3 regions of the Psychrosphaera sp. HA2-10 genome follow, and region 3 is predicted to be linked to each of the others. Evidence: predicted binding sites of a transcription regulator. Region 3 holds the regulator's gene; each other region holds the start of a gene.

Region 1 (3,283 bases), 550 kb from region 3:
CATTGCGTATATTCTTGCCATTGCTGAACGGTCTGAAGTTACTGAATAACTTATTACGCCTGAACTTTTTGTTGATATTAGTTGATCTAATCTTTTGCATAGACTTGAGACTTTATCATCTTGATTACTCTCGTCTTCGTCATTAAATTCTACAATATTTAACCCTGCTATGACTTGCCCTTCAACCTCAATAATAAGATCTTGGACTTCCTGCCAAATTACGTCTTGTTTTGCTAAGTTAAGAACTTTACTGTCTATAGTTTCTACAGATGTCGCTTTTGCATCAACTAAAAATGGCGAGTTACGCAACGCTGAATCAAAACTGTCATACGTGATATTAATCATCGTTTTATAAGCTGCTATGGGGGTAATATTAAGCTTAGCTTCAGTAATAAACGCTAACGTACCTTCGGATCCAGCTAATACTCTGCTTAAGTCAAAGTGTTTTTTATCATCACTTAACACATGCTCTAAGTCATATCCTGTCAAAAAACGATTTAAACGAGGAAACACTTCTCGAATTTGGTCTCTATAATTAGTTGCTGTTTCGTAAACTTGTTTATATATACCCGCTGTAGTCTTGTTGTCGACACTTCGAGATAACGCTTCATCAACGGTCAAAGGCGACGTAGACAACTTATCACCGCCAATAGTAATGGCTTCTAAGCCAAGTACATGGTCACTTGTTTTACCATAAACTAGTGATCCTTGACCTGACGCATCAGTGTTTATCATTCCACCAATTGTTGCTCTGTTTGACGTTGAAAGATCAGGAGCAAAGAAAAACCCATAGGGTTTAAGGAAATCATTCAGCTGATCCTTTATTACACCAGACTCTACCTTGACCCAGCGTTCTTCCACATTGATTTCAATTATATTTCGCATATGTCGCGACATATCGACAATTATAAACTCAGTTAAAGACTGCCCGTTAGTGCCAGTGCCGCCACCTTTCGGTGTAAATTTTAACGCCTTAAACTCGGCTTCATTAGCAAGCTTTGTTAATGCTAATAGATCTTTTTCATTTTTAGGAAAGATAATGGCTTGGGGAATTGCTTGATAAATACTGTTGTCTGTCGATTGCGACAAACGAGAAGAGTAGCTTGTTTCTATATCACCAGAGAATTTAAATGACGAATTGTCCTTTAGTTTTTTGCAAAACAGATGAACCGTTGGACTAATGGTGTTCTGGACAGGAATTCTACGAATCATATATCAACTAGCGCTCTACAGATAAAGAATAGTAGTCGATTATAACCAGTTCTATCCCACTAAGTCTAAACTTCTTGAAGCTGTTAGGGTATTAAACCAAAGGTCGATATCCATTGAATTTGGACGTTTAATGCTATGTATATTCACAACTTTTGCATCTTTATCTACATCTGAGTTACGTTGTGTAGGAATATCTTTTGAGATTAGACTCGTATTTATTAACTTTTGTCTTACATTAAAATCTAAACTATTGACTAATTCGTCGTCAAAAACTGCCTTTTTGTAACAAAGGGGTTCTGGCTTGAGAGTGTTCTCTAACCGAACATCTTGATATTGACCATTATGAACCAGTCTATTTTGATTTGATGCACGGACCGAGTTACCCGCACCATATATGTCGGGTTTGGCTGTAGGAAAAATGTCGGTGATGGCGTTTTCGTTAAGATTAGTCGGCGTGTCTACTTGATGAAACTGATCAAATTCAGTGGCATCTTGTGTAATCATTGAAAGCAGTAATGCAAAACTTTGGCTATCTGATGAGTCTACAGCGCGACGGAATTGTGAATAATAGGCTGACTCTCTAATTACATTTTTATTCGTATTTAAATCAGAGTGATCTGAACTGCTGTTTGGCCAATTATTCGACATATAAACTTCTTATTTACTTCAATTAGTTATTATTTCGGCAGTCGGTAAATTTTCTTTAATTATTTGTTTACAGATTTTTTTTCTTTGTTATTATGCGTCTCGTTCTGGAGGGGTTCCCGAGTGGCCAAAGGGATCAGACTGTAAATCTGACGGTTCTACCTTCGGTGGTTCGAATCCACCTCCCTCCACCACATTTCGAAGAAAAGGCACAACTTAGGTTGTGCCTTTTTGCGTTTATAACACCTAAATTCAATAAATTTGCCATCCTGATTTGTAAAATTTCACTTTCAGTTATATACCTTTAAGACACTAATTAACTTTTAGGTCTCAAAATATGCGAACAAAGATTTATGCAGCCACGGTGGCATGTGCTTTGTTGGCGCAAGGAAGTGCACAAGCTGATATCGACTTCACTGGCTTTGCTAGCATTACCGCTGGTAAAGTATTGAGTGGAGACGGTGTTCCACATTATGATGTTCCCCCAACTTTTTTAGCTGACTACCCTATCGTATCAGCGTACACCGAAGATCTATCATTTAAACAAGAAAGCTTGTTTGGTCTACAGGTCAGAGCCACACTTTCAGACGGTCTATCTGCGACTGCGCAAATCGTCTCTAGAGGCGCAGATAATTTTAATACCACCTTTGAATGGGCTTATTTGTCTTATGAAGTAAATGACAATTGGACAATCCAAGCTGGTAAAAAGCGCCTTCCATTATTTTACTACTCAGACTTTTATGATGTTGGTTTTGCTTATGTATGGCTACGACCACCTGCTGATACTTATACATGGCAAGTTTTTAACTACAATGGCATTAATGCTTTATACACGACGCAAGTCAATGATTGGTCTGTCTCAGCAAACTTTTATACTGGTGAAGAAGAGAGTGTAAACAATAGACTATTAAGTCAGTTCTTTTTTATTGAGCCGACAACAGAGATCTGGAAAGACATTTTTGGTGCTGTCGTTAACACAAGTAATGATTGGTTAGAGTTTCGATTTACAGCAATGACGTATACTAACGAACGCTATCGTAGTGGTGTACAACAAACGTGGGGAGGCAGTACAGAACGTGATGGTACATTTTTAGGTATTGCAGTTAATGCGACATGGGGAGATACCTTTCTTCTCACAGAATTAAACAAATTAAAATTAGACGATGACGGTGAGCTTGACTCGTTAATGGTGAGTGTTGGACATAACTTTGGAAGTGTAACGCCTTATTTGTCCTATTCTAAACTCGATCAAACAGGCGAGTACTTAGACGGTTCACCAATTACTGACGGCGAAGATCACGATACAACTTCTGTCGGCTTAAGATACAACTTTCATCCATCAGCAGCGTTTAAAGTGCAATATGACATCGTGAATGACAACTCCTATGAGTATGCCGTGGCCGGTGACAGTAAATCGCTAACTTTT
Region 2 (3,283 bases), 1.2 Mb from region 3:
GGTGGCCAACATCCCAAATTACACGATCGTAAGGCGTGTTATAAACATAATGAAGAGCGACCGTTAATTCTACGGTTCCCAAGCCGGACGCGAAGTGCCCTGAACTTTTACTCACCGAGTTTAAAAGGTACGCACGTAATTCATCACAAACAGAAACTAACTGTTCCTGAGGTAATTGACGCAGGTCGGTAGGCAATAACGCCTTTTGTAAATTCGGATAATCCGCCATATTAACTGTCATAAAATTACTAATGATCTCTTTCAATGATGTATTGCGCCAATTGACTTAATGTTGAAGTGTCAGCATCAATTTTCGTTAATGCCAAATTTGCTTCATCAATCAATTGCTGTGCTTTAATTTTTGCTTGTTCTAGTCCTAACAATGCAGGATAGGTCGACTTATTTGATTGCTCATCAGAGCCTTGCGGTTTTCCTAACGTTTCGGTATCCGACGTAATGTCTAGAATATCATCCCAAACTTGAAATGCTAATCCAATAGCATCAGCATATTGACCTAAGGCTTGTATTTGAGCGGATGTTGCATTAGCGCAAATGGCGCCTGCAAGAACAGATGCCTTTATTAAAGCACCTGTTTTTAGTTTATGCATATTTTCTAAGTGTTCGATAGACACATTAGCATTGTTGGTATTTTCTAAATCGATACTTTGGCCAGCACACATTTGAGACGCAGAGGAAGCGACCAAGCTCACAAGCGCGAGTTGGTTGGAAATATTTGTGCCTTGAAAACTATGTCCGGTCAGGATCTCAAATGCAAATGACTGCAGTGCATCGCCTGCTAGGATAGCCGTTGCCTCATCATATTGTTTATGACATGTTGGCTTGCCACGCCTAAGCTCATCATCGTCCATTGCTGGTAAGTCGTCATGAATTAAGCTGTACGTATGAATTGATTCGATTGCGGCCGCTGAGGCATCTAAATCCTTTGGGTGAGCACCTAAGATTTCACCTGTGGTATACACTAAAAATGGTCGAACTCGTTTGCCACCAAGCAGCAACGAATAACGCATTGCCTCTTTTAATTTTGAGTCTGAAATACTCGACTCAGCTAAAAAGCTCTGTAGGACGCTTTCAATTCGTTGTTGCGTATCAATAATGACGTTTTGAATAGTCATTAGCTTTAGTCGTCCTGGCCAACATTTTCATTAAATGGCTGAAGCTCTAAATTACCTTGCTTTTCCATTAAAATTTGAACTTTTTGTTCAGCTTCTTGCAAACGACTTTGGCTTAAACGTGTTAATTCGATACCTCGTTCAAAAAGCGCTAACGATTGCTCTAGTTCTAAGTCACCAGATTCAAGTTGGTTTACTATTGTTTCCAGCTCAGTTATCGCAGTTTCAAACGTTAAATTTTTCGGAGTAGTCATAAGTCTGTTTTCATTTGCATATAGGCTGCCAAAATTAGCCGGTAAAGGTATCGTAAATGCCATGGTTATTCAATTATATTGAGCTAGAATAACTATAAATTGATTAAACTTTGTTCGGTTAAGTCATTAAGTTACCGATAATATTTAAGTTGCTAGTTTTGCTGTCGATAATTAAACTTAGTGGAACATCATCTATTGCAGGAGTAAATTGTGGATTTAGCTAGTATTGTTGGCATGATCGGAGCCATAGGCTTTATTGTATTAGCCATGATTTTAGGTGGTGGGCTAGGAATGTTTATCGACGTTCCCTCAATAGCTATTGTATTTGGTGGCTCAACATTCGTTTTAATGTCTAATTACACACTGCCGCAATTTATATCAGCGGGTAAAATTGCCGGTAAAGCATTTTCATTTAAAATCGAAACTCCAGAAGAACTTATAGAGAAAATTGTAGAGTTAGCTGACTCTGCACGTAAAGGTGGCTTTTTAGCCCTAGAAGAAGCAGAAATTGGTAATCCATTTTTACAAAAAGGTGTCGATCTGCTTGTTGATGGCCATGATGGTGAAGTAGTAAGAGCTACTTTGTCAAAAGACATCTCACTAACCACAGAGCGTCATGAGATGGGCGCTGGAATGTTTAAAACATTAGGTGATATCGCCCCTGCAATGGGTATGATAGGTACGTTAGTTGGTTTGGTTGCGATGTTATCAAACATGGATGATCCAAAGTCTATTGGGCCGGCGATGGCGGTAGCACTACTAACTACTCTTTATGGTGCTTTCTTAGCCAATGTTATTGCGTTACCTATGTCATTTAAGCTAAATCTGCGTACGAGCGAAGAAAAGCTAAACCAAAGCTTAATAATGGACGGTGTACTTGGTATTCAAGATGGTCAAAATCCAAAAGTCATTGAGGGTGTTTTAAGAAATTACCTTGCCGCTTCTAAACGAGAAGTAAATACCGAGGAATAGCGGATGTCTGAAGAAGAATGCCCAAAATGTCCCCCAGAGGGACTTCCAGCGTGGATGGGAACATTTGCTGATCTAATGTCTTTGTTGATGTGCTTCTTTGTTTTGCTTCTATCCTTTGCCGAAATGGACGTGTTGAAGTTTAAACAAATTGCTGGTTCGATGAAGTTTGCTTTTGGTGTGCAAAATAAAATTGAAGTGAAAGATATTCCAAAGGGTACTTCTGTCATTGCTCAAGAATTCCGACCTGGCCGACCAGAACCAACTCCGATTGAAATTATTCAACAGCAAACCATAGAAATCACCCAACAGGTTTTGGAATTTGAAGAGGGTGAGGACGAATCTGCCGGTGGGCGTCAAGAACAAACTGCTGAAATGCGAGGTGGTATGAGTTCAGCTACGGCTGAAGCTGAATCAGAGTCGTCTGCTGAAGCGGCTGCAGAGCAAGAAGAAGTGAATGAGCTTCTTAAAAAAATAGCTCAACAAATGCAGCAAGAAATAATTGATGGTGCTATCGAATTAGAATCGCTAGGACAACAAATTATTATCAGAATAAGAGAAAATGGCTCGTTCCCATCAGGATCTGCTTATTTGCAGGACCAGTTTAAACCAATTATTCAAAAGGTTGGTCGGGTTTTAAATGATGTTCCTGGTGAGATTACAGTATCGGGTCACACCGATGACATTAATGTGACGAATGAGTTGTTTTTTAACAATTGGGACTTATCCTCACAACGTGCAGTCGCTGTGGCTACTGAAATGATTAAAGTACCTGGGTTTGATAAAAACCGCGTCATAGTAGTCGGTCACGCGGATACTAGGCCATTATTACCAAACACATCTGCCGCTAATAGACGTGTCAATCGCCGAGTCGAGGTATCTATTATGCAAGGTAAAGCCAAAGAGTCTGAGCAGATTAATATTACAAAT
Region 3 (3,283 bases):
CTTTAAGCTTAGGTGAGTTAATTAGTGTTGCAATCCATAATCGTTTGCCAATTGGTTATTTAACCAACGGTCAACGGGTCCCTGAGGACATAAGGGTTGCAAATGCACAGAAAATTGTGCAAAAAGCTAATCAGCTATTTGAACTTAAAGAAAAAGTTTCTCATAAAAATAATAAGGTAGTGCCAAAAGCAGTGGGCATGTATGATTAAAAATATTACTTCCGATCAAGCTAGTGGTTTACGAAATATGTCGATGGCCAAAAAAACAAAAGTTATTGCGGTGACAGGTGGAAAGGGCGGAGTGGGTAAAACCAGCGTATCGCTAAATACAGCAATTGCTTTGGCGCAAACAGGACTTAACGTACTTGTACTTGATGCTGACTTAGGTTTAGCAAATTGTGATGTTATGTTGGGCTTACGTGTTCACAAAAACCTCTCCCATGTGTTGTCAGGTGAAGCCGAGCTAGACGATATTCTGGTAGAAGGTCCAAGTGGAATAAAAATAGTGCCTGCAACGTCAGGTTCTATTGATATGGTTGAATTATCCCCGGCTCAACATGCTGGTCTCATTAGAGCGTTTAGCGAAATGAGAACACCTGTAGATGTATTTATTGTCGATACAGCTGCCGGCATATCAGACATGGTGTTATCTTTCTCTAGGGCTTCTCATGAAGTTCTCTGCGTTGTATGTGACGAACCTACATCAATTACTGATGCTTACGCTTTAATTAAAATTTTGAATCGAGATCATGGTGTTAGCCGCTTTAAAGTTGTTGCCAATATGGTAAGGACAATTAAAGAAGGGCAGGACTTATTCAAAAAATTGACTATGGTTACAGATAGGTTTTTAGATGTAACTTTGGAATTAACAGCTATTATTCCATTTGACGATAATTTAAGAAAAGCAGTGCGACGTCAAAAAGCGATCGTAGATGCATTTCCTCGTTCTCCTTCAGCAGTAGCGTTTAAAACGTTGGCTGCTAAAATCAATAAGTGGCCCACGCCATCACATGCGTCGGGTAACTTGGAATTTTTTTTAGAGCAACTGGTCAACTAAGAGGTCTCTGTTGAACAATAAAGTAGCAACTGCCTACGAAGCTCAACAAACACTATCGAATGTAGTGGAAAAACATTCTGTATTGGTAAAAAGGATTGCTCACCATTTAGCAGCTCGACTGCCTGATAGTGTTTTGGTTGATGATTTGATTCAGGCTGGCATGATAGGTCTAATCGAAGCTTCGAAAAACTTTGATCATAGCAAAGGCGCTAGTTTTGAAACCTATGCGGGTATTCGAATTAGGGGTTCTATGCTTGATGAAATGCGAAGAGGCGATTGGACACCGAGGTCGGTCCATAGAAATTCTAGAATGGTTGCTGAAAGAATATCTCAATTAGAGTCTTCACTTGGTCGTGATGTGAAAGACATTGAGGTGGCCGAGTCTCTTGGTGTTTCCATCGATCAGTACCATCAAATGTTAAAAGAAGCGACTAACGGTAAAATCTTAGGAATGGAAGATCTTGGCGTTAGTGATGATATTATTGCCCCAGCAAGTGAAATTGGTCGTGATTTAACGTATGGTGGCATTGAAAAAAGTGCGTTTAACGCAAGTCTAGCCAATACGATTAAAACCTTGCCAGAACGAGAAGCAATGATTTTATCACTTTATTATGATGATGAGCTAAATTTAAGAGAAATCGGTGAAGTTCTTAACGTTAGTGAGTCCAGAGTGAGCCAAATTCATAGCCAAGCACTTGTTCGCTTAAAGTCAAGATTAAAAGATTGGTTGATTTAACTTGTATAATGGCGATTTTTATCAATAATAATTACTGTAAATTAATAATTTACCTCACTGGAGGATGCTTTGAATAAGAATATGAAAATTCTGGTTGTTGATGACTTTTCAACAATGAGAAGAATCATCAAAAACCTTCTTCGTGACTTAGGCTTTACTAATGTCTCAGAAGCAGATGATGGCAGCACAGCGTTGCCAATGTTACAAAACGGTGACTTCGACTTTGTTGTTACTGACTGGAATATGCCAGGTATGCAAGGCATTGACTTGCTACGTGAAATTCGTAAAGACGACAAACTAAAGCATATGCCGGTGATGATGGTAACAGCAGAAGCTAAGAAAGAGCAGATTGTTGCTGCAGCGCAAGCAGGTGTAAACGGCTACATTGTGAAACCATTCACGGCTGCTACGCTGAAAGGCAAGCTTGATAAAATCTTCGAACGTTTAGAATAATCTGATAAGGGGTCATTATGTCTGAAGAGACTAACCCGCAGATTTCGTTGGAAGACGCAAAAGCGCTAGTTGAAGCGCTTGAGGCTGGAGACAATACTTCTGCTAACAAAATATTACGTGAAGTTACAAGCAAAGAGCATAGTGAGCTGTTTGGTGAGGTTGGGAAGTTAACAAGACAACTTCACGACTCGTTAAGTAATTTTCAGTTAGACCCTAAGATTGCTAACTTAGCGACAGACGATATCCCTGATGCGAAAGAGCGTCTAAACTATGTTATGAAAGTAACAGAAGACGCAGCTAATAAAACGATGGACGCCATAGATGAAGGCCTCCCTCTAACTGATAAGATTAATAGTGACATTGTAAGACTTAAACCAGAGTGGGATAAGTTAATGCAGCGTCAAATTGAATTGGGCGAGTTCAAAAGTTTGTGTTATTCCATAAATGAATTTATGGAAGGCGCAGAAGCTGACACCGCTAAGATTCATGCAATTATGACTGAAATTCTGTTGGCTCAAGATTTTCAAGATTTAACTGGTCAGGTAATCAAACGAGTTATAGAACTTGTTAAAGATGTTGAAGAAAGCCTGATTCACTTGTTAACTGTATTTGGTGAACCGAATCAAAAATCCGTTAATGAAGTGAAGAAACCAGTCGATAACAATGGGGCTGAAGGACCAATTATTGATGCAGAGACGCGTGAAGACGCAGTTTCGAATCAGGACGAAGTAGACGACCTATTGTCTAGTTTAGGCTTTTAAATTAGGGGAGATGCCGAATGGCATTGGACGTGGATCAAGAAATACTACAAGATTTCTTAATTGAAGCAGCAGAAATATTAGAGTTGCTTTCTGAAGAATTAGTTGAACTGGAAAACGATCCAGAGAACGCTGATTTATTAAACTCTATATTTCGAGGTTTTCATACCGTAAAAGGTGGTGCCGGGTTTTTAGCATTGACTAATCTTGTTGATGCTTGTCATGGCGCAGAAAACGTGTTTGATATTTTGAGAACCGGTAAACGAAGCGTAACGCCAGA

The links. Region 3 encodes FliA, which starts transcription of late flagellar genes. Its sites were predicted from a motif close to CTAAAGNTNNNNNNNNNNNNGCCGATA; they were not measured.
Region 1: a site for FliA is predicted at 1,893-1,919, ahead of ACZ1GV_RS06150 (VC2046/SO_2500 family protein). Genes of this name have one in related genera too.
Region 2: a site for FliA is predicted at 1,528-1,554, ahead of pomA (flagellar motor protein PomA). Genes of this name have one in related genera too.

The regions. Positions count from the first base shown of each region.
Region 1 is NZ_CM146341.1:1,348,881-1,352,163, reverse strand. Features, by position in the region: gene ydiJ (D-2-hydroxyglutarate dehydrogenase YdiJ) at 1-1,212, opposite strand, end outside; gene ACZ1GV_RS06150 (VC2046/SO_2500 family protein) at 1,264-1,860, opposite strand; tRNA gene ACZ1GV_RS06145 (tRNA-Tyr) at 1,967-2,051, shown strand; gene ACZ1GV_RS06140 (porin) at 2,195-3,283, shown strand, end outside.
Region 2 is NZ_CM146341.1:705,470-708,752, forward strand. Features, by position in the region: gene dxs (1-deoxy-D-xylulose-5-phosphate synthase) at 1-241, opposite strand, end outside; gene ispA ((2E,6E)-farnesyl diphosphate synthase) at 249-1,133, opposite strand; gene ACZ1GV_RS03300 (exodeoxyribonuclease VII small subunit) at 1,139-1,384, opposite strand; gene pomA (flagellar motor protein PomA) at 1,595-2,356, shown strand; gene ACZ1GV_RS03310 (flagellar motor protein MotB) at 2,360-3,283, shown strand, end outside.
Region 3 is NZ_CM146341.1:1,895,962-1,899,244, reverse strand. Features, by position in the region: gene flhF (flagellar biosynthesis protein FlhF) at 1-209, shown strand, start outside; gene ACZ1GV_RS08770 (MinD/ParA family ATP-binding protein) at 202-1,056, shown strand; gene ACZ1GV_RS08765 (RNA polymerase sigma factor FliA) at 1,067-1,792, shown strand; gene cheY (chemotaxis response regulator CheY) at 1,862-2,245, shown strand; gene ACZ1GV_RS08755 (protein phosphatase CheZ) at 2,263-3,006, shown strand; gene ACZ1GV_RS08750 (chemotaxis protein CheA) at 3,024-3,283, shown strand, end outside.